4 regions of the Thalassotalea sp. HSM 43 genome follow, and region 2 is predicted to be linked to each of the others. Evidence: predicted binding sites of a transcription regulator. Region 2 holds the regulator's gene; each other region holds the start of a gene.
The links. The regulator FNR, encoded in region 2, switches genes on or off when oxygen is low (the NO sensors DNR and NnrR bind a similar motif). The targets are predictions, from matches to a motif close to TTGATCTAGATCAA.
Positions count from the first base shown of each region.

Region 1: a site for FNR is predicted at 2,409-2,422, ahead of E2K93_RS02100 (glutamate-cysteine ligase family protein). Genes of this name have one in related genera too.
Region 3: a site for FNR is predicted at 2,564-2,577, ahead of E2K93_RS04415 (GbsR/MarR family transcriptional regulator). Genes of this name have one in related genera too.
Region 4: a site for FNR is predicted at 2,757-2,770, ahead of napE (periplasmic nitrate reductase, NapE protein). Genes of this name have one in related genera too.

Region 1 is NZ_CP038493.1:467,201-472,804, forward strand. It holds gene truC (tRNA pseudouridine(65) synthase TruC) at 32-820, opposite strand; gene E2K93_RS02090 (DUF3549 family protein) at 923-1,999, shown strand; gene E2K93_RS02095 (DUF3301 domain-containing protein) at 2,035-2,340, shown strand; gene E2K93_RS02100 (glutamate-cysteine ligase family protein) at 2,479-3,966, shown strand; gene E2K93_RS02105 (succinylglutamate desuccinylase/aspartoacylase domain-containing protein) at 3,957-5,003, shown strand; gene E2K93_RS02110 (prenyltransferase) at 5,084-5,604, opposite strand, start outside.
Region 2 is NZ_CP038493.1:3,745,442-3,751,045, forward strand. It holds gene E2K93_RS16390 (outer membrane protein OmpK) at 1-239, opposite strand, end outside; gene E2K93_RS16395 (NCS2 family permease) at 377-1,666, opposite strand; gene uspE (universal stress protein UspE) at 2,001-2,921, opposite strand; gene fnr (fumarate/nitrate reduction transcriptional regulator Fnr) at 3,115-3,831, opposite strand; gene E2K93_RS16410 (sulfite exporter TauE/SafE family protein) at 3,885-4,547, opposite strand; gene ccoS (cbb3-type cytochrome oxidase assembly protein CcoS) at 4,547-4,783, opposite strand; gene E2K93_RS16420 (heavy metal translocating P-type ATPase) at 4,806-5,604, opposite strand, start outside.
Region 3 is NZ_CP038493.1:1,062,482-1,068,085, reverse strand. It holds gene E2K93_RS04430 (hypothetical protein) at 1-146, opposite strand, end outside; gene E2K93_RS04425 (hypothetical protein) at 310-1,446, opposite strand; gene purU (formyltetrahydrofolate deformylase) at 1,531-2,373, opposite strand; gene E2K93_RS04415 (GbsR/MarR family transcriptional regulator) at 2,616-3,155, shown strand; gene E2K93_RS04410 (elongation factor-1 alpha) at 3,249-4,019, shown strand; gene E2K93_RS04405 (alpha/beta fold hydrolase) at 4,144-4,944, shown strand; gene E2K93_RS04400 (acyl-CoA thioesterase) at 5,002-5,604, shown strand, end outside.
Region 4 is NZ_CP038493.1:1,005,020-1,010,623, reverse strand. It holds gene napA (nitrate reductase catalytic subunit NapA) at 1-1,745, opposite strand, end outside; gene E2K93_RS04115 (chaperone NapD) at 1,755-2,006, opposite strand; gene napF (ferredoxin-type protein NapF) at 1,999-2,514, opposite strand; gene napE (periplasmic nitrate reductase, NapE protein) at 2,515-2,679, opposite strand; gene E2K93_RS04100 (GNAT family N-acetyltransferase) at 2,901-5,162, shown strand; gene E2K93_RS04095 (ABC transporter ATP-binding protein) at 5,162-5,604, shown strand, end outside.

The DNA of each region.
Region 1 (5,604 bases), 740 kb from region 2:
TCGAAGGCCGCAATGCGACACGTATATCGCCTTAAAAGAAAGACAGCCAGTCCAGTTCAACAAAAAGTTTTCGCCATTGCTCATCAAGTGGTGCTTCAATCGTCACTAACTGCTTACTGTGTGGGTGCTCAAACGACAATACTTTGGCATGCAACATCAGGCGGTTAATGGCAAAATGCTCACGAAAAAATGGGTTTTGTTTGTTATCGCCATAGTTGATATCGCCAATGATGGGATGTCGAAGGTGAGCTAGGTGGCGACGAATTTGATGACGTCTGCCAGTATGCGGGCTTAATTCAAGCAAAGAATATCGCACACTAGGGTACTTGCCTACAGCAATATCTAAGGTTGCAGTGGCTAATCGACGAAAGTCTGTTTGTGCCTGTTTTTCCGCCGCCTCTGCATTGGCGTACTTATCGCCAATCTTATCCAGCTTCTCTTTCAACGGATAATCGATATGACCACTTTGCGGCGCATGACCTCGACTTACGGCGAGATATTGCTTGTCCATTTTCTTGTCCATGAACGCCTGCCCCATTAAACGGGCGGTCTGTTGATCAAGTGCAAACAGCAACACCCCAGAAGTCGGCCGGTCTAAGCGATGCAATGGATATACGTATTGGCCAACCAAATCACGTACCAACTGTAAGGCAAAGTATTTTTGGTCACGGTCCAGGTAGGAGCGATGCACGAATAAGCCGCTCGGTTTATTAACGGCCACCAGATATTCATCCTGATAGAGGATATCGAGTTTTGGTGCATCTTCGTCTACCGCTTGGTTTTGCTCATCAAGCTGTTGTTTATCAAATAGGTCGGTCATTCGCTTATCAAGTGGTTCTTTGCTGTTATTTATACAGGGCATTTATTATAATGCGCGGCATTGAAATTAAAAACGTAAACTTTGATTATCCTGTAGGGCTGTATGAGCGAACAATCATCCACCAAAAAAGACACCATTGATACCATTTCTGAATTATTGCAATTAAGTGGCTGCCAATATCGAATCTATGATTTGGGTCGCAAAGTCAGCAAAATGAGTAAGCAAGACTTTGAAAAAGTGGAACAAGCGATGCAACCCTATCCGTTCCCAATACAGGGTCATGCCATGTTTGCCTTGGTGTTTTGGCAAAAAGCGCAAACCACACCATACATTTGGTTTGTGAAATTACCGCTGGATGAACGTGGTTTATTAAATCAAGGTTCCCGAAATCATTATTTAGCCATCATTCTCGATGCCTTGGGCAAGGATCTAACGCAAGATCCAAGTGAAAAACAGGAAGAGTTGTTACAGGCTAACCCTTACAACTTTACCCCAACACAATACAAGCTTGCTTCGCTTAATGCGGTGGTGAAGCGCGACTTAAAACAGAGTGCCTCGCAATATTATGAACATTGTCAGTTGTACATGTCTGGCAAACTTGGTTTTGCAGAATGGCAAGGTGTTGCGGTACAAGGCATATGTGATTTTGCCGCTCGTATTAACGACAATAACAACAGCCAATTGCTTATCAATGCGTTAAACAAATTGCCAAGCGAGGTGCTTACACCGTTATGCTCGGCATTAGAAAACCAGCAATTTGATATTCATTTATTACAGGCCTTTATCGAACAAGCCAATAACGAGCTAGACCGCAGTGACGTCAATGTACAACGTCTTGCCGATTTGCTCAGAGCAGTGAGTGATCATAACCAACACCCACAAGTAATCGCTTTAGCGCAACGTATTTTAGCTGCCGATGTCAGTAATGATTTGAATTTATTGTTAACCTTTACCGGCAAAGCCTGGGGTCTACTCGCGGACAACGAGCGTTTATTGCAGTATCTGGAAAACGTCAGCAGCCATCTCGAACAAGATGTATTTTCAGCTGTTTTTCAAGACCTTGTTGCAATCCCAACAATTCGCCCATATGTATTACAATGTCTGCGTTCGCCACAACGCAGTGACAATTTGGTTAACGCTATCGGTGCCATTTTTGCCGCCGTTCAAAATAAGAAATAACCCATTTTAATGGCAACAAAAGAGTAACGCATCACATGGTATTGTCTGACATTTATTTACTTCTAGGCCTGTTCTTACTGGTTTGGTACATTTGGTTTAGTCGAGAAATCGCCGAAATAGCGCGCAATAAATGTCAACAATACTGCGAGCAACATGGCTTGCAGTTTATCAGTATTGCTCGTACCAAAACCCGCATTCGTTTCTCAAAACGCCAAGGTTTGTACATTCACGCTGAATACTTATTTGAGTTCAGCGGTGACGGTGAAAGCGCTTATGCAGGTACGTTAATCATGCACAGCAAAAAAGTCGCCGCTTTTGACCTGCCACCATACAAAGTCTGATCAGCCGCTGTTATCCCTCTAATTAGCACAACTAGCGCTGGTTTATTTGCAAGTAAACTGCTGTTAACTTGATGTTAATCAATATTTAGACGCATAATTATTGGCAAGCTAAAGTCTGTAAAACAGCGAGGGCTTGCTATGGGACAAAATGTACCTAACACCACTTTTCAACGCCAGGATTTTGAACAATTCAGGCTCGAGCTGTATCGTCAACTGGATCAATTAAAAGACATTCTGGCTACGCCAAACTTTGGCCAACAACGTCATAAACTTGGCGCAGAGCTTGAGCTGTACTTAATTGATGAAAACGCTCAGGCGAGTCCAAGTAATCAAGCGGTATTGCAAAAACTGTCTGATCCGCAATGCCAATATGAATTGAATCAATATAATTTAGAGATCAATTTATCGGCATTCGATCTCGATAAAACCCCTCTGTTTCACCTAAAAGATGAGTTACAACAAAAGCTCGCCAATCTTGCCGAGGTCAATAAGCAGCTCGGTATCAGCGCCTTGCCTATCGGTATATTACCAACCTTAAATGACAGCGACTTATGTGCTCAATGGATGACACCTTTGGGTCGCTACCATTGCTTATCTCGACAATTGATGAGCCAACGCGGTAGCGACTTTCACATTAAAATTAATGGTGATGAGCCATTAGATATGCGCTTAGCCGATATAAGTGCAGAAGGTGCCAATACCTCATTACAAATTCATTTGATGACATCACCAGAGCGTTTTACCCGAGTGTTTAATGCGGCGCAATTAACCCTGCCGTTAGTTACCGCAATCAGTGCCAACTCGCCGACATTTTTAGGGCGACAATTGTGGGATGAAACCCGCATCGCCTTATTTAAGCAGTCCATTGATGTACGTCATAACAATGCCTTATTACCAAACGAGCCGGCTCGAGTCAGTTACGGTTACGGTTGGCTGCGCAACAATGTTTGGGATCTATTTGCTGAAGCGGTCGCCTTATACCCGCCGATTATTCCTCTGCGCGACGCCTCTGAACCGATAAATGGTTCACCACAGCATTTACCTAAATTAGCTGAGCTTGGTTTGCATATGGGCACGCTTTGGCCATGGCATAGACCGGTTTATGATCATCATAATAACGGTCATATGCGCATTGAATTTCGCGCCATCGCCTCCGGCCCTACGGTGGATGATATGCTCGCCAATGCCGCCTTAGCGATTGGTTTAGCAGAAGGCTTGGCTGATGATGTCGATGAGATTATTGCCCTAATGCCATTTAAATACGCCGAACATAATTTCTATCGTGCCGCACAATTTGGGCTTGATGCGAAAATATTATGGCCGTTACATCACAAGTATCAATTGCAAACCGTGTCGATTGAACAGGTTATCGAGTCGATGTTAACCACGGCACGTAAAGGACTAAGACGTATTGGTATTAGCGCCGATGAAAGCAATTATTTTATGTCCATTATCGAGCAACGTTTAGATAGCGGGTTAACCGGTGCTCGATGGCAACGACAAACGTTGCAGCACTATCGACAAACAATGAGTAACGATGCGGCATTAAAGGCGATGGTATTGGCTTATCAACGCAACTATCAAAGTGGCAACAACTTGTGCCAGTGGGAGCGACCATGGCAATAGACTTTAATGAGCTTTGCTATCTAAAAGATCCTGACATAGACGCGCTAAAATCCGACTATGAACAGTTTTTATTGAGCCTATATGCGCCAACGATAATTGATGTTTCAGGCAAAGACCAACAGCGCACTCGCGTCATCACAACGCTTATTCATGGCAATGAACCGTCTGGCCTTATTGCCACACACCGTTACCTAACCAATTTAAAGGCCAGCGAACGACCAACAACCAATTTGCGATTTATTATCTGCAGTATTGAAGCAGCAAGCGCGACGCCAAATTTTAGCCATCGTTATTTGGCAGACGGCTTGGATCTAAATCGCTGTTTTGGCAATAGCACCGAGACTAGCGGTTATTATCATCGTGCCAACCTTATCGATAAGGCGATACGGCAAGTAAACCCTGAATTGGTGGTGGACTTACATAACACCTCAGGCTTTAGCCCAGCGTTTGCCGTGTCCATTATGAAAAACGAAATGGCATTATCACTTACCGCAGTATTTTGTCACTCATTGGTTTTATCACAAATTCGTTTAGGTGCATTAATGGAGCAAGACTTTGGTTGTGAAGCCATCACCATTGAATGCGGTGGCAGTAAAGACAGTCAATCCCATGAAGTGGCCTATCTGGGTTTGTTAAAACTCGCCAATATCGACGATTTAAGTCAACAGCACCTACAAAATAATGTCACCACCTACTTAAACCCTATGCGTTTACAGGTCAATGGCGATATCGAATTAAATTATGCGCAACACGACCTTGGCTTACCTGGAGTGACCTTGTGTGAGCACATTGAGCAGCACAATTTTGGGCAAATATTTCCCGAACAAATGTTAGGTTGGCTCGACAATAACGGGCTGGAAAATTTACGACTGCTGGATGCCAACGGAGTCAACGTGGTTGATAAGTATTTTCAATTACGCGGCAACCAATTATTACCCAAAACATCCATTCACTTGTTCATGGCAACCAGAAATGAACGTATCGCTCGCAACGATTGCTTGTTCTATTTGGTTACCCATGACAACCAATTAGCCTAAACTTCAGAGATGTTAGAAGCCGCAATAAAATCAGCGAGTAATAACCAGCGATAAACAGGCAGATAGGCTGACAGAAATGCTCAAACAGACGGCTTGGCCAACAACAAGCAAATCGCCAACATTAACGGCGTGACATTGGCAACCACCACATTTAAGCCTAAGGCTTTATCTAATGCCTGAGTATTAGAGCGTTCAATCACATAGCGGCGCAAATGACGCAGACATTCAACACCTGCTAGCAATGGTAACAAGGCAAGCAAGGTCATCCTTGGTAGCCACAGTTGGCGTGTTGCCCAGCAAATAAGGACGGCAACGAGAGCAATGAACAGCGCATAGATAATTACCGCGTTTTTAACCCCAAAAGCAATCACCGCATGATGACGACCAAAGCGTTTATCAACACTGGCATCAGGAATTTGATTAACTAATAATAGATTTGAGACCAGTAACGCGGTGACTATTGCGACAACCATACTGGCCGCATTAAGTTGTTGCGTTAAAGCCCAAAAGGAGCCGCCCACCATCAGCAAACCAAAACCAATGCCCGGTGCCAGCAAGCACATTACCGGCAATTTATTAATGTATTTGGTATAGCTAATGA
Region 2 (5,604 bases):
GAATCTTGTTTGTAGTCTAAACGGTCAGCAAAGAAAAATAGGTCGCCCCAGTTGTGTCCAGACGCATGCTCTAAAGTGACCGTTACCACGTCTTCATGTTCGTTTACTTCGTACTCACTGGCATTTTTAAGCAATGAGATTGAATTGTCGCTCCAAAACATTTCTGCATTAGCATTGGCACAAACAAGTCCGGCACCTGCCAAAAGGGCAGATGAAAATAAAGTTTTAAAGGTGTTCATGGGATTCCCTGAAAAATATAATAGCGTTGTTGTCGAGCAAACGGACTCAGTCTACTGCTGAGATTGTTGTTTACTCGGGAGTATTGTGGTTGCCAAAGACGTCATCTTAGTGCCGTCTTTGGCTTGTTTTTGTGTGCTTACATAAACATAAATTTGGCAACAAACAAGGCAGCCAAAAACCAGACGCTTGGGCTAATTTCGCCAAAACGACCAGAGAAAATACGTACTGCAGCGTAGCTGATAAAGCCAAAAGCGATACCATCAGCAATCGAAAAGGTAAGTGGCATGGTCACTAAGATAACAACCACTGGAACCGCGTCCATTAGATCGTCCCATTTTACATTAACGAGACCACCAACCATCAATACACCGACAAAAAATAACGCGCCAGCAGTCGCATAGGCTGGGATCATACCCGCAAGTGGCGAGAAGAAAAGCGCCAGTAAAAATAGTACGGCAACGGTAACTGCGGTCAAACCTGTGCGGCCACCAGCAGCAACACCAGCGGTACTTTCGACATAACTTGTGGTGGTTGACGTACCAAATAATGAACCGGCAATGGTTGCACCAGAATCAGCGAATAATGCTTTTTTAAGACGTGGTAAGTTACCATTCTCATCCAGCAATTTACCGCGTTGTGCAACAGCTACTAAGGTACCTGAGGTGTCAAACAAATCAACAAATAGGAAAGCGAAAATAACGCTAAGCATGCCAACTTCAAACGCACCAGCGATATCAAGTGCCAAAAAGGTTGGTGCGATAGATGGTGGCATTGACATAACGCCAGTGTATTGCACATCGCCAAACATCAGGCCTAATATAGTGATCACTAAAATCGCGATCATTACTGCGCCATGGACGTTTAAGCTCACCAAACCAACGATTAGGAACAGGCCTAACACCGCCATCATAGGGCCAAACGAGGTAATATCACCTAAGGTTACTAATGTTGCAGGGCTCGCGACGATGATGCCTGCGTTTTTAAGCGCAATTAACGCTAAAAACATACCAATACCTGCGGCGATACCAAAGCGTAGTGCGTGCGGAATTGAATTTATGATCCATTCTCGCACTTTAAACGCACTCAAAAGAGTAAATATAACACCGGAAATAAATACCCCACCAAGGGCAACATTCCAGCTATAACCTAACTCTAGAACCACGGTAAAGGTAAAAAATGCGTTGAGTCCCATGCCAGGTGCTAAGGCAATAGGGTAGTTGGCATAAAAACCCATAATTAGACAGCCGATAGCCGCAGCTAAACAGGTTGCGACGAATACAGCGCCTTGGTCCATACCCGTCATTGCTAACATGCTTGGGTTTACAAAAATGATGTAACCCATGGTTAGAAAGGTAGTAAAACCCGCCAATATCTCTTGCTTAACATTTGTACCATGTTCAGCAAGTTTGAATAGTTTTTCAAACATTAGTTTGTTTCCTGAAGATGTATGCATTATTTTTGCGTAGCCAGTCATACTGCTGTTAACATCGCTGTTACATGAGGACTGACCAGTTTTAAAAAATCGCGGTATTTTACGTAATTTTGTTACAAATTGTAAGCTATTTTGCGCGTTTTTGCAGATTGACGCCTATTTTGACGAAATATAAAAACAAACGATAAATTTCGAAATGCAAGCTGAAATATAACCAACAATAAAACCGTCTTTAAAAACGCAATAAAAAAGCCCAAGCGCTTGCTCGGGCTGTGCTGGCTGATTCAATAGCTCTACAATCTATTATCTCAACAATGGTTAAAGATGGTTACTCGAGGAACGGAGATTGATAACCGTCTGGTTTTATCGCCAGTAAATCACAATTGAGTCGATCGATAACATGCTCTGCGGTATTGCCTATAAGTACAGCGGATAACCCCGTGCGACCGACGGTGCCTAAAATCACCAATTCGGCATCGATTTGGTTGGCAACTTTTTCGATCACATCTTCAGGTAAACCTTCTTCGACATGCAAATACTCAGCGCTGATATTAAATTTGTCGGCGTGTTGCTGCACTACATCAGCGTGGTGGTTTTTCATGGTTTGATTGTATTCGTTGGCATCAAACTCTGGAATTTCAATGGCAATATTAATCGGAGTGCCCGGGTAAGAGTTTACCAAGTGAACATCAGCTTTGACCAAGCGGCCAAGATTTTGTGCTTCTTCGGTGATTTTACGGTTCAGTGATTGATGCTCTTCTTCTTCACTGCCAGCATTGACGGCGGCAAGTATGTGTCCGCCTTCTGGCCATTGATGATCTTTGACCAATAACAGAGGCACCCAACATTTACGAATTAAGTGCCAGTCTGTTGGGGTAAAAATAACCGATTGTAATGTAGGGTGTTCATGGGTGCTTTTTAATACCACATCGAATTGTTGGTCTCGTACCTGCGATAAAACGGCTTCAAACGGGCGATTATGCCAAATCACTTTAATGTCCATATCGCTTTCATACTGTTCGGTGATCTCTTTTAGCCAAACGCTGCGATCATTTACCACGGTTTCACGCATGGCTTCTCGCTCGTCTCCAGACAGCATGGTGGTCATTTCGTAAGAGAAATCATAAATAACCAATAACGCAGTAATACGGGCGCCAGTTTCCTTGGCAAGGGTACAGGCTCTTGCTAACGCCTTTTGCTCTTCTGTGGTGGGATCGACAACTGCAAGTATATTTTGATATTTTTCCATAACATGCCTCGTAACCTTAACGTGGTTCGTAGCGCGCCTTGCTTGGCTATAAAGCCAGCAGAGACGGCAAAGATCAATACGCTATAGATAAGCTTAACTGGTCAAAGGGTATGTTACAAATTTGTTAATGAAGTTTCCCGCAAGGTGTTGATTTAAATCAACCAATACAACACCTTACAGGTATAAAGACAGGTTATTTATTTAAGCCAGCCAATTTGAATAGGGCGTCTTTGTCGAGGATGGTGATCAACTTATTTTCAACTTTGATTAAGCCATCTTTTTGGAATCGAGTCATCAAACGAGAAATGGTTTCAATGGTTAAGCCAATGTAGTTACCAATTTCACTGCGGGTCATAGGCAAGTTAAATTGCGTCGGTGACAAGTGACGACTGCCTAAGCGTCGACCGTAGTTGGCTAAAAATGTGGCCAGTTTCTCTTCCGCATTTTTACGGTTTAGTAGCAGTAACATCTCATTATTACACTGAATTTCATCGCTCATTAGGTTTAACATTTGCGACTTCAAGCGTGGGATCTTATTGGATAGGGTATCGAGAACCTCAAATGGGATTTCACACACCATAGATGTTTCCAATGCTTTAGCAAAGCTTGGGTGATGTCTTGACGCTAATGCATCAAAGCCCATTAAATCGCCCGCCAAGTGAAAGCCGGTGATTTGCTCTTCACCTTGTTCAGAAATAATAAAGGTTTTAAAGGTACCAGAACGAATTGCGTACAAGGTTTGCAGTTGTTCGCCAGCTTTAAAAATTTGCGTATTCTTTTGAATCGGTTTTTTACGTTGAATGATATCGTCTAATAAATTTAGTTCGTTTTCATTCAAGCTAAACGGTAAGCAAAGTTCGCTGATACTGCAGTTTTGGCACTTGATGTTTTGTGCTATAGAGATTGCCATAAATTGATATTTATCCAGTTAATGCGTCAATAACATTAGTAAACGTAAGGTTACTAAAATATTTGATTTAGAGCAATAAACAATGAATAAACACCATAGGCGATTAACAAAAAGCCACTGATTTTCTTAAAAAGTAACGAACTTATAAGGTTGGTAACCGATTGAACACTGGTTGATAACACTAATAACGCTGGCAAGGTGCCGATGCCAAACGCCAACATGATCATCGCCCCTTGACTGGCACTGCCGGCAGCCAATGCCCATGTAAGTGTTGAATAGACTAGGCCACAGGGCAGCCAGCCCCAAATAACACCGAGTAATAGCGCTTGCTTAGCATTCTTTATCGGCAGTAAGTGTTTGGCAAAAGGTTGAATATAGCGCCACAGGTATTTACCTGCCGTTTCGATATGCGTTAAAACAAACCACACTCTTGCGATATACAAACCAAGTAGAATAATGAATATGGCGGCGATGACTTTTAACCATAAAACTTGGATACCTATCGACTTTATTGCTAGGGAGCCCGTAAAACCGGCGACAGCGCCAAAGAAGGTATAAGATGCTATACGGCCTAGGTTATAGCTTAACGCTTTTCTCAGTTGATTTGAGCTATCACCTGTGGTGGTGAGCATAGACGAGATGCCACCACACATGGCGATACAGTGGCCAGCACCAGCAATACCAATCATTAGGGCAGAGAGAAAATCTAAAGTCATTAATTATCGCTTGAGTTCGGTTTATCGTCGGTGTGAGACTCAGCGTCTTTGTTATGGCTTTGGCTTTGGCTTCGCTTTTGGCCTGGCGTTTGTTTTTTCTCTTCGTCAAACAAAATGCTCATACCTTGTTTTTCCAGATCATCAAACTGTTCAGACTTTACCGCCCAAAAGAATAGATAAATGGCAATGGCGGTAAATAAGATGGCGATAGGGATTAGGATGTAAATGACGCTCATGTATCAATAACCTAAAGTTAATTTATTTTAGCAATCTCAAAGAGTTGGTCACGACGATAATCGAGCTTGCTGACATACCTAATACTGCCATATATGGGGTAATAAAACCACAAACGGCCAATGGCAAGACTATGGCATTATAGGCAAATGCCCAGGCAAAGTTCTGTTTTATGATACGACCCGTTTTACTGGATATGGTCATTAAGTCGAGAACACTGCTCAGTTTATTATTGAGCAAGATTACGTCGGCACCGCTTTTCGCTATTTCGGTACCGCTACCCATGGCAATCGCAACATGCGCTTGTGCAAATACCGGCGAGTCATTAACGCCATCACCAACCATGGCTACGGTTTTACCTTGTGCTTGTTTATCTGCAAGGATCGTCAATTTATCTTGTGCCGAGCAGGTATGGTGTTGCTCATCGAGTTGCAATGTGTGATTAAATTTATCCACGCCAGCTTGGTTATCGCCACTGATCAACAGAGTTTCGGTGTGCTTTTGTTGTAATGCATTAATGACGTTAACCGTATCGTCACGCATTACGTCATCAAGGTAGAGCACCGCCACCACCTGTTGGTTTATGGTGAGCAAGCATTGGGCATCTTTATATTGCTCATCGACATCGGCAAAGCTGGCAATCCAGTTGACTTTACCAATGGCCAACTGTTGGTCTTTTTGTACGGCTGTAATGCCACAACCTGGGACAATGTCGACTTGTTCGACATTGATGTTGAAATCACGATAGGCGCCGAATGCTTTGGCAATAGGGTGTTCAGAATGACTTTCCATTGCGGCTATGGTGGCCAGAATCGTACTCTTA
Region 3 (5,604 bases), 1.3 Mb from region 2:
ACCGTTTTCAGCTGATTATAGGCATTGACCATATCGTCTTGTGGATAGAGTATTTCAGTATTTAGGTTGTTCTTCTTCGCTAGTGCCACGTTGGTGAATAAGCAGGTGAGAATAAGTAAAAAAGTCAGAGGAAAATTTGACTTCATGGGCATTGCCCTCCGTAGCGGTTATTGTTGTGCGGTACTGGCCTTCAATTTAACTGTAGACCAAGAACAGCATTCACGCTAAAGCATCAGAGCGAAATATTGATAGTTAAAATGGTTGCTTTACAAACTGCTATTTACGTCGCTATATCGCCGCTTCTTTTCCTTAAAACATGTATTGCCAGGCAAAGGTGATTTGTTTTGACGTTTGCAATTGCACACCATCGAAATCTTCTTCTAATGGTTCACTGTATTCAAAAGATAAACTGTTACCCATAAGTGTTGGATTACTAAAGCGATAACTGGTGCCTATGGCCCAATCCCATATTTTTGCGCCACGCATGTTGACGTCGGCAACCGGTGACATCATGGGGTTTAACCTGTCGTCACGGCCAGAATAATTATCTATGTCGGTAAAGCTTATGCGCATGCTGACATTGAGATTGTTATCAAATAAAAAGCTTACCCAACTGTGAACTTGCAATTGATCACCAGGTTCGTAATTAGCATCATTTTCATCTAGCGCTGTTTGGTAGTTAAATTGTGCGCCTAACTGATAACTATTTTCACTAAATTTGATAGTGTAGGTAGCTAAAAGATCGGTTGTTTCACTACCGATTTGCATTGGGTAGCCCATAATGACTTTGTCGCCCATCATATTCGTCCGCGATTGGTCAATATCACCAACAGGCAAGCCAACACCAAGACTGATATGGCTATCAACTTTTGTCGAAGTATAAGTGCGGTACATGGCACGGATATGAACATCGGCTAAACCATCACTGCTCATCTCAACCTCTGTTGCCATTGCAGGCATCATGCCGTCATACATAGGCGTATTCGCAGTAATACTTACTGGCTTTTGGTAAGTAGCCATCATGCCCATCATAGGCCGCATCAGCGAAGTCATCTCCTGATCGATAAAGTTTGCCGTCACCATCAAGGTCAAATCATCTGAATAACCATACATGGCACCGAACATATGCATATCCATGCTCATTTCATCTGGCACCATCATATAGGACTCGAGCGCGTAATCAGATGAAATTGGGTCCTTTCCTAACTGCAAGTCTTGCATATCCATGGTCATGTAACGATATGACACCATCCAATGGCCTTTTTTATGGATATGACTGCCCATAACACTGATTGGCGCAACGGCTTGACTCATATCCATGTTCATATCCATGTTCATGTCCATGTCCATGTCCATGTTCATGTTATCGTGCTGTTGCTCGGATGCTATTGAGCAAGTTGAATAGACAATAGCGGATAACAGCAAGCAGTGAGCAATCCTATTCATATATTCTCTTGGTTATATTCTCTTGGTTATATTCTATTGGTTTATTCTCTCGTTTATATTAGCTCGAGCCGGTACAGTAAAACATTAAAAGACTATGGTCTTATTGCCGCGGATAATCACTCTATCTTGCAAGTGGTATCTGAGGCCACGAGCCAATGCCATTTGCTCGACGTCTTTACCTAAGCGAATCAAATCGTGTTTATCACAACTGTGATTTACCCTGATCACTTCTTGTTCAATAATTGGGCCTTCGTCTAAGTCCGCGGTGACATAATGGCAGGTCGCACCGATTAATTTTACGCCGCGATCATGGGCTTTTTGATATGGGTTTGCGCCAATAAATGATGGTAAAAAGCTATGGTGAATATTGATAAGTCGACCGTGATATTTATGACACATTGCTTCAGGAATGATTTGCATAAACCGAGCTAAGACAATGGTGTCAGCCTGGTATTCATTAAGCAGTTTATCAATGTTGGCAAACGCATCGGCCTTCGTATCGGCAGTCATGGTTATGTGATGAAAAGGGATCTGGTAGAAACGTACCAAAGACTCAAGGTTTTGATGGTTGGAAATCACTGCGGCGATGTCGCAATCTAATTCGCCACTATGCCAACGGTGCAGAATATCAGCAAGACAATGTGAGGTATGACTGGCAAACAACACCACTTTTTGCTTTTCATTCATGTCTCTGACATGCCATTGCATGGAAAATTCTTCAGCAATAGCTGCAAATTGTTGTTCAAACTGGGCTTGAGAAATATTCATTTTACTGGTGTTGATCACATTGCGCATATAAAACCAACGCTCTTCAATATCAGTATGGTGATTAGATTCCATAACCGAACCATTATTACTGGCAATAAAATGACTCACTTTGGCAACGATACCAATAGTGTCTGGGCACGAGATAACCAAAGTCAGCATGCTATTTCCCTTCTCTTCTTATAGTCGATTATTTTTCTTAGCTTTCTATAACTTAGCTTATATTTTGCGGTTTAAAAAGTCAGCGGTTTGTTGATGCTATTTTGTGCTTAGCTATAGCGCGATTGGATATCGCAATAACGCGGTTTGATAAAAGCTAAGCCGACAAAATTCTGATTACGGCGGTTATTATTTGATCTAGATCAATTTTTAAATTATAGTAATTTCTGTAAGGACAGAAATAAATGAAAGGTCAAATTATGAAACTTACACCGTCTATGGAAAAGTTCATCATTCATTGGGGAGAGATGGGCTCTCGTTGGGGCGTAAATCGCACCGTGGCACAAATATTTGCCCTGTTGGTGTTGTCTGAATCGCCTTTAAATGCCGAACAAATTTGCCAAATCCTTGGTGTAGCCCGTTCTAATGTCAGTAACAGCTTAAAAGAATTGCAAGCTCTCGGCTTGGTTAATATGACGCAAAAACTTGGTGATCGCCGAGATTATTTTGAAGCAGTTAAAGATTGTTGGGACATGATGTTGGTGTTGGCAGAGCAGCGCAAGAAACGGGAAATTGACCCCACCATTGAGCTATTGCAGCAATTACAGACACAAGCGAAAAGTGAATCTGATACCCCTGATTATGTGCAACAGCAATTTCAACAAATGGCTGAATTTATGACCACAATGGATCTTTGGTATCAACAGATGAAGGCGATGAACAGGCCAATGCTAAGACGATTTTTTGGTCTTGGTGGAAAGTTAGTGAGCTGGCTTAAAGGCTAATTAAGGCAATATTTTCCCACTAATTTCATTAACCCCTTTGTTAACAAACCTAGGTAAAGGACTTAATGAAATTAACTTCACGAGGAAAATATTATGATAAACACAGACAGCACCAAGGCAACGCAAGCGGTGTTAAATTTGCCGTCTATTGCACTTGGTTTAAAAGCTCTTTTTACCGGCTACTTATTGGTGATAGGCATAGGGCTCATGGTTGCCGGCGGGCAAATACTATTGACCCATGGCATGGCCGATGGCAAATTTGGCTTATCTGTTGATGATATTGTTTATAGTTACTATGGCGATCGCAAAAGCAGTAAATTGGAAAATAAACTAAATGGCTCTATGCAAGATAAAGCCGACCGAGTCGTGCGCCAAGATATCATTAAATGGGTAAGAGAGGGCGCCAGTGAAACTCAGTGGGACAGCAAAATTGCCGCTCACTTTGCCAACAATTGCACACAATGCCATGGCGTTATTCCAGGCTTACCTGATTTTAACCAATATCAAGGCGTGTTGCCGGTCGCGCAAGTCGATAACGGTGCGAGCATAGATTCTTTAACTCGGGTATCTCACATTCATTTGTTTGGTATTGCCTTTATCTTCTTTTTTGTTGGTCTTATTTTTTCTTTAGCGGTTGGGATTCCAAATTGGCTAAAAGTAGTCGCAATTAGCACGCCATTTGCGTTCTTAATTATCGATGTGTTGTCTTGGTGGCTGACGAAAATAAACCCTCACTTTGCTTGGTTAACGATTATCGGTGGTGTCGGTTATACCATCGCCTCAGCTTATATGTGGTGTGTATCAATGCAGCAAATGTGGTGGCGCAGTAACAGCAACCCTAATCGTCATCAACCCGCGTGGTAATTGACCCATGCTTGGCAAATTTTAACATCGCTTAATGGTAGGCGATTTCAGTTTACAACTGTACGCCAGCGTGCGAGAATCTAACGCTCACGAAGTTCAGTGAGCGTTTTTTTGTAGTAACTCGATGTCGGCAAATTCATTACTTTTTCATAAAACCATTTTAAACCCCAATTCTGACGAATGGGTTGTTTTCGTGCATGGTGCTGGTGGCAGCTCATCTATATGGTTCAAACAATTAAAAGAATATAAACAACATTTCAATTTGTTGTTTATTGATTTGCGTGGGCATGGCCGTTCGGCACCGGTAACGATTCGACAATTGTTGACCAAAGGCTACACCTTCAAAGATGTCACCCAAGATATCATTCATGTACTTGATCACCTGAAAATACGCACGGCTCATTTCGTTGGCATCTCGCTGGGGACCATATTAATTCACAAATTGGCGGAGTTAGCCCCAAGTCGGGTTAAGTCTATGGTCTTGGGCGGCGCTGTTACGCGTTTTGATTATCGCTCAAACACCTTGGTTAAACTCGGTGATTTTTTCAAACATGTTATGCCATACATGTGGTTGTATCGTTTGTTCGCATTTATTCTAATGCCGCAGAAAGGGCAAAAAGAATCGCGCCATATGTTTATTAACGATGCGAAAAAGTTATGCCAGAAAGAATTTAAACGTTGGTTTAAACTGGCAGCAGATGTTAATCCGCTGATGAAGTATTATCGCGAACATGAAAGCGGTAAGCCAACTTTGTATTTAATGGGGCAGAATGACTATATGTTTTTACGCCCTGTTCGCGACATTGTTGCGCGCCATCAACAGAGTCATTTGGTGGAAATTGAAGACTGTGGTCACGTCTGTAATGTCGAGCAACCAAAACAATTTAATCAACAATCGATTGATTTTATCAAACAACATTCCTAAAATGAGTTAACTTTACTGGTAAGACCACTCGGGTCTGATAATAAGTATAACTCAATCATGCACATAGATGACATTTTAAGCGCCGTTCAACAACAGTTGGCAAATGGTGCAGATAAAGCGACGATTCAAGTTGATAAATCCTGGTCGCAAGGACGAACCTTATTTGGTGGTATTTCAGCCGCCGTTACCTATCAAGCCATTGCCATCAAAGTTGGTGAAGGTAGATTGTTGCGTTCTCTGTCTACGAGTTTTGTTGGCCCCATTAGCGCAGAGCAGCCGTTGTCTATCGAAGTCGAGATTTTACGACAAGGCAAAAATGTGACGCAAGTCTTGGCGAAAGCGATGCAAGACGATGCGGTTTGTATTACCGCACTGGCCAGTTTTGGCGTTGAACGAAGCTCAAAAATAAAGGTAGATAACCTGCAATTTCATGACCATCAGCTTCCTAAAAGAGCCAACTTTATTCCACAAATCCCTAAACTTGTTCCTAAGTTTTTGCGTCACTTTGATATGGCAATCGTTGAAGGCAAGATGCCCTTTATGGCCAATGACGCGTCCGCAATATTTGGTTGGATGCGATTTAGTAAAGCGCCAAAACAGATCACCGATGCTCACATCATTGCCTTAATCGACAGTTGGCCACCACCTGTTTTGCAAATG
Region 4 (5,604 bases), 1.3 Mb from region 2:
AAATCTGCCGGCCATACCTCTTCCACTTTAAAGCGTTTGGAAAACTCGACCAGCTGCCATAAGTCAGAGTGGGCACCTTCAGGTGGTGGTACTTGTTGATACCACAATTGGGTACGGCGCTCGGCATTACCATAGCCACCTTCTTTTTCTACCCACATTGCCGTTGGTAGTATCAAATCCGCTGCTTGCGCAGTTACCGTTGGGTAGGGGTCTGACACCACAATAAAGTTGTCTGGGTTACGATAGCCAGGGTAACCTTCCTCATTCATGTTCGCTGCCGCTTGCATGTTGTTGTTTACCTGAACCCAATAAAAGTTGGTTTTACCATCTTTAAGCATACGGTTTTGCAATACCGCATGATAACCCAGTTCAGGGTTGATGGTGCCCGGAGGCAGTTTCCAAAGTTTCTCGGCTTTTTTACGATGATCAGGGTTATTTACAACCATATCTGCTGGCAATCGATGCGCGAAGGTACCAACTTCACGTGCCGTACCACACGCCGATGGTTGGCCGGTCAGTGAAAACGGGCTATTACCCGGAGTGGAAATCTTACCGGTTAACAAATGGATGTTGTAAACCAAGTTATTTGCCCAAACACCACGGGTATGTTGATTGAAGCCCATAGTCCAAAACGAAGTAACCTTGGTATTTGGATCAGCATACATCTCAGCTAATTCTTTTAACTTGTCGACAGAGACACCTGATAGCTTCGATACATACTCGGCGGTATACTTGCTAACGAACTTAGCATATTCGTCAAACGTAATTGGTTTTGAGCCACCAGCTTTTGTGGCATTTTTGGCTTTTTTCTCTAGCGGATGCTCTGGACGTAAGCCATAACCGATATCCGCATTACCAATTTTAAAATTGGTATGTTTATTAACAAAGTCTTTGTTTACGCGATCGGTTTCAATAATGTAATGGGCGATATAGTTAAGAATCGCTAAGTCAGTTTGTGGAACAAACACCATGCCATTATCTGCAAGTTCAAAGCTGCGATGCTCAAAAGTAGACAGTACAGCGACTTTAACATGCGGTGCACTTAAACGACGGTCGGTCACTCGAGTCCAAAGGATAGGGTGCATTTCCGCCATATTTGAGCCCCACAGAACGAAGGCATCGGCGTTTTCAATATCATCATAACAACCCATCGGCTCATCAATACCAAAGGTACGCATAAAGCCAACAACCGCAGATGCCATACAGTGACGGGCATTCGGGTCAATGTTGTTGGAGCGGAAACCTGCCTTATACAATTTTGCAGCGGCGTAACCTTCCATAATGGTCCACTGTCCGGAGCCGAACATACCGACACCGTTCTCGCCATTTTTCTTCAGCGCTGCTTTGGCTTTTTCCGCCATAATATCGAAGGCTTGATCCCATTCGATAGGGGTAAAATCACCATTTTTGTCGTACTTGCCATTTTTCATTCTCAGCAATGGCTGAGTCAAACGGTCTTTGCCGTACATGATTTTAGACAGGAAGTAACCTTTCACACAGTTAAGGCCTTTATTCACCGGCGATTTAATATCACCATGAGTCGCAACGACCTTACCGTCCATAGTGGCGACGTTGACACTACAACCCGTGCCACAGAAACGACAAGGCGCTTTGTCCCACTTTAACTTGGTTAAGTCTGAACTGGTGATTAAATTAGAGGCACTGGCTGGAACCGCGATACCGGCCGTAGCAGCAGCAACGGCTACCGCATTTGCTTTAATAAATTCACGACGATTGAGTTTCATGGTCGCTCCCTATTCTTCAATATACTGATGGTAAACTGGCGCTAGGGTAAGCATACCCGGTGCCAGTTTGAGTTGATCGGCGCGTTGCCCTATCACACCTTGATTATCGGCCTCAAGGGTAAAAACCACTTTGCCTTGTTCATTACTTGCATGAATTTCGGCGCCGGGTGTGTCGGCAATGGATTGCATTGCTGCGTCTTTTTGCGAGACGTCAATTTGACTGATAAAGCTCGCAATATGGTATTCTTGTGTCTCACTCATCACTTACCTCCGAGACCGCGATTAACTCCAGCGACTGGCTGGGGCATGCATTAACACACGCACCACAACTGGTGCACTGAGATTGATTGATGCTGGGTGTCGGTATAGAGCTTTTATAGTGAAACTCCATCGCTCTGGTGTCGCAGACATCCTTACAGCTTTGACAATAGATCTGGTTATTAGCCAGGCAATTGTCTTTTATATTGAGATGAGCAGACCAAGCCTGCTCATCGGTACTTCTAAATAGTGGTTGCTCACAGACGTCAACACACTTTTCACAAAAGGTGCATTCACCTATATTGAAATCAACCGATACGAAACCATCGTCACTTTTTACAAGAATGTTTTCCGGGCACGCGGAAAGACAGTCGCCGCACTGAGTGCAACCATCAAGAAAGACTTTTTCATTAATAACCCAGGGCAGTCGGAGTTTAGGTTGTTTAATCCATTGCCGGCCACGCAAAAAATTGCGCCGCGAAACATCGGCAACGCGACTTGGTTGTGTCATCTAGCTTACCCCTGGAGGACCAAAAATTATTTGGCTTATCCAAATCGCAAAACCCAAGCCACCAACGATGGCGACAGATAAAATCGGTGCTAGAAAAACCGCTAAAAAGATAAAGGTATTACGCTCATCTTTCTTCTGATTTTCAATATCGATATGTTCAGTCATAGCGCTGCTCAGTTGTTTGAATTGTTAAGCAATTGTAAACAGTTATCTGATTTAAATGTAAACAAGTTGCTTAAAACTTGATCTTGATCATCTAATTAGTTTAGTTCACCGAAAAAAGTTAGCCACTTATGGGCCAATAAAATATGAAAAATTCTAAATGCTCTGTGGGTTTGCTAGAATGCAAAATATTCTTTATTTGATAATGGCTTAGGATTATCACTGTGCAACGATATATCGCCGAAAAAATAATAAATCTAAAAGCCAGCGAACAGCGTGGTGTATTGATTTGTGTCGGTGAGCAGGTTTGGTTGCAACAAACGTTGGCGATTGTTGATGACTTAGTCAACTCCGAACAGGTTTTACGTTTTAATTTAAACGCGCCTGAAAATGACAGCCAAAACACTAAGCAAAACAACAAACAAAACCAAAAACAAAATAACAATGCGGACAGTAAAAACTATCGCCATCAACTGGGGCGAGAGTATGGCTATTTATGGTTTAACGGTGGCGGCATAAGCGCTTGCCAAGATATGTGCAATACAGATCCGTCATTAACGACACCGTTTCATGTTGATGCGTTTGCTGCGTTATCAGGAACCTTAGTTAAAGGCGCGTTGAGCGTTGTCTTTTTGTCTGCTGAACAAGTCAGTAATAGCTTGTTTTTAAAAAGAATGCTGGCTATTTCGGCAAGGTTTTCTGATATCGACGTGATTGCACAGCATCAAACCCTAGATATCGATAAACTGCGGGCTAATTGTCATCCTACACCTGCGTCTAACACCCCCAAAACAACGCCGGTTAAGTTGCCCTTTGATTGTAAAACCGAAGAGCAAGTCGACGCCGTCAATGCCATTGAACAGGTACTGCTTGGACATCGAGATAGGCCGTTAGTGATCAGCGCCGATCGCGGTCGCGGTAAATCCACCGCGTTAGCCATCGCCGCTGCCAAGATATTGACCAAGGGCGATAAACACATTGTTGTAACCGCACCTCACCCAGACAGTTTGCAAATATTTTATCAACAGCTTAAGCAGCATTTACCTGATGCACGGCAAAAGCAACACGGCATTGAATATGGTGATAGCCGCATTGAATTTATTCCCGTCGATGTGTTGCTCAAGCAAAAAGTGTCCGCCGCAATGGTGTTAGTGGATGAGGCTGCAGGGATCCCGGTGCCTCTACTTGTGCAGCTACTGGCGGATTATCATCGTATCGTGTTTGCTTCAACCATACATGGTTATGAAGGCGCGGGTAGGGGATTCAGTCAAAAATTTATGGCGCTATTGAGACAACAAAAACCGCAACATCGTCATTTGCATATGCAACAACCGATTCGTTGGCGTGACGACGACATGTTGGAAAGGTTCAGCTTTGATAGCTTTCTATTGGCGGCAACATTGCCAGAGGTAGCAGACGATTTTACTGAATTAACTTACCACCAATATCAAGCCAAACAGTTGTATCAAGATGATGAGCTGTTGAGTCAGATATTCTCTTTGTTGGTTTGCGCACACTATCAAACCAAACCCAGCGATTTAAAGCTTTTGCTTGATGATGAACACGTTCATTTATTGGTGGTAAAAGCCGATAATCTGGTGTGTGGTGTTAGTTTGATGTTGGCTGAAGGCGAGCTCGATGATGCACTAATTAGGCAAATCAAACTAGGCAAGCGTCGACCTAAGGGGCATTTATTACCGCAATCTTTGTTGGCGCATGGCGGTTTCGAACAAGCATTCAAATACCGTTATTTACGCATTGTTCGCATTGCGGTGCTGCCGCGTTGGCAAAATCGAGGTATTGGCGCGGATCTGCTGGGCAAATGCCTTGATTACAGCCGCAACCAAAGCTTTGATTTTTTATGTTCAAGTTTTGGCGTCAATGCGCCATTGCTTAAGTTTTGGCAAAACGCTGGTTTTTCCATGGCTCGCTTGGGCTTTAGTCGAGACAAAGCCAGTGGTGAACATTCGGCCATGGTTCTGCAAGCATTGAATAAGCGTAGCGAGGAATTTGCTGCACAAATTAGCAGCGAGTTTTATATAAACTTTTACTATTATTTGGCAGAAGAGTTTAGCGCTTTAGCAAGCGAGCTGACATCGCAAATTTTGGCCAACAAGCGACCCCATTCCTCTGTTGATATATCGCCGAGTCGTGATAATCAAATCGTCGCTAAATTTGTCGATGGTGCTATGGTTTATTCTAGTTGCGCCGCCAGTTTGTCGCGTTGGTTAAAGGCTAATTTTGCTGATATCCAGAGCGATAAAATCACTGTAATTAGTGACCAAGACAAAGCATTGTTGGTGGGTAAGCTCTGGCAACGGCGCAGTTTCTCAGATATTGCCGAACAAATAGGACTTACTGGTAAAAAAGCCGCATACAAACAGCTGCAACAGGCGATACGTAGCTTGTACTTACACGTTGATTCTCTCGATGAGTCAGCGCCAGACGAGATGATAACGAGAAAACGACATGAAGATGAGTTGTAATGGCGAAACATAACATACTGACGGTAAATAATCTGGTTAAACACTACGGTCAGGTCAAAGCGGTCGATGGCATTAATTTTAACGTTGAACAAGGCATGTGCTTTGGTTTACTTGGCCCAAATGGCGCCGGAAAAACCACCACCATTGAAATTATGGAAGGTATATTGACCGCAGATTCTGGCGATGTGGTGATTAACAGTGATAGCGATAAACCGTTTAATGAGCTTATTGGTATTCAGTTTCAACATACAGCGTTACAGGATTTTTTAACGGTCCGTGAAACATTAAATTTGTTTGCCAGTTTTTATGAACAGCACTTAGCCATTGAAGAGCTATTAGAGCTCTGTCAGCTCAATGAGTTTATCGACAGAGACAGTCGCTTACTGTCTGGTGGTCAACGGCAACGCTTGTTATTGGCGCTAGCACTGATTAATGATCCAAA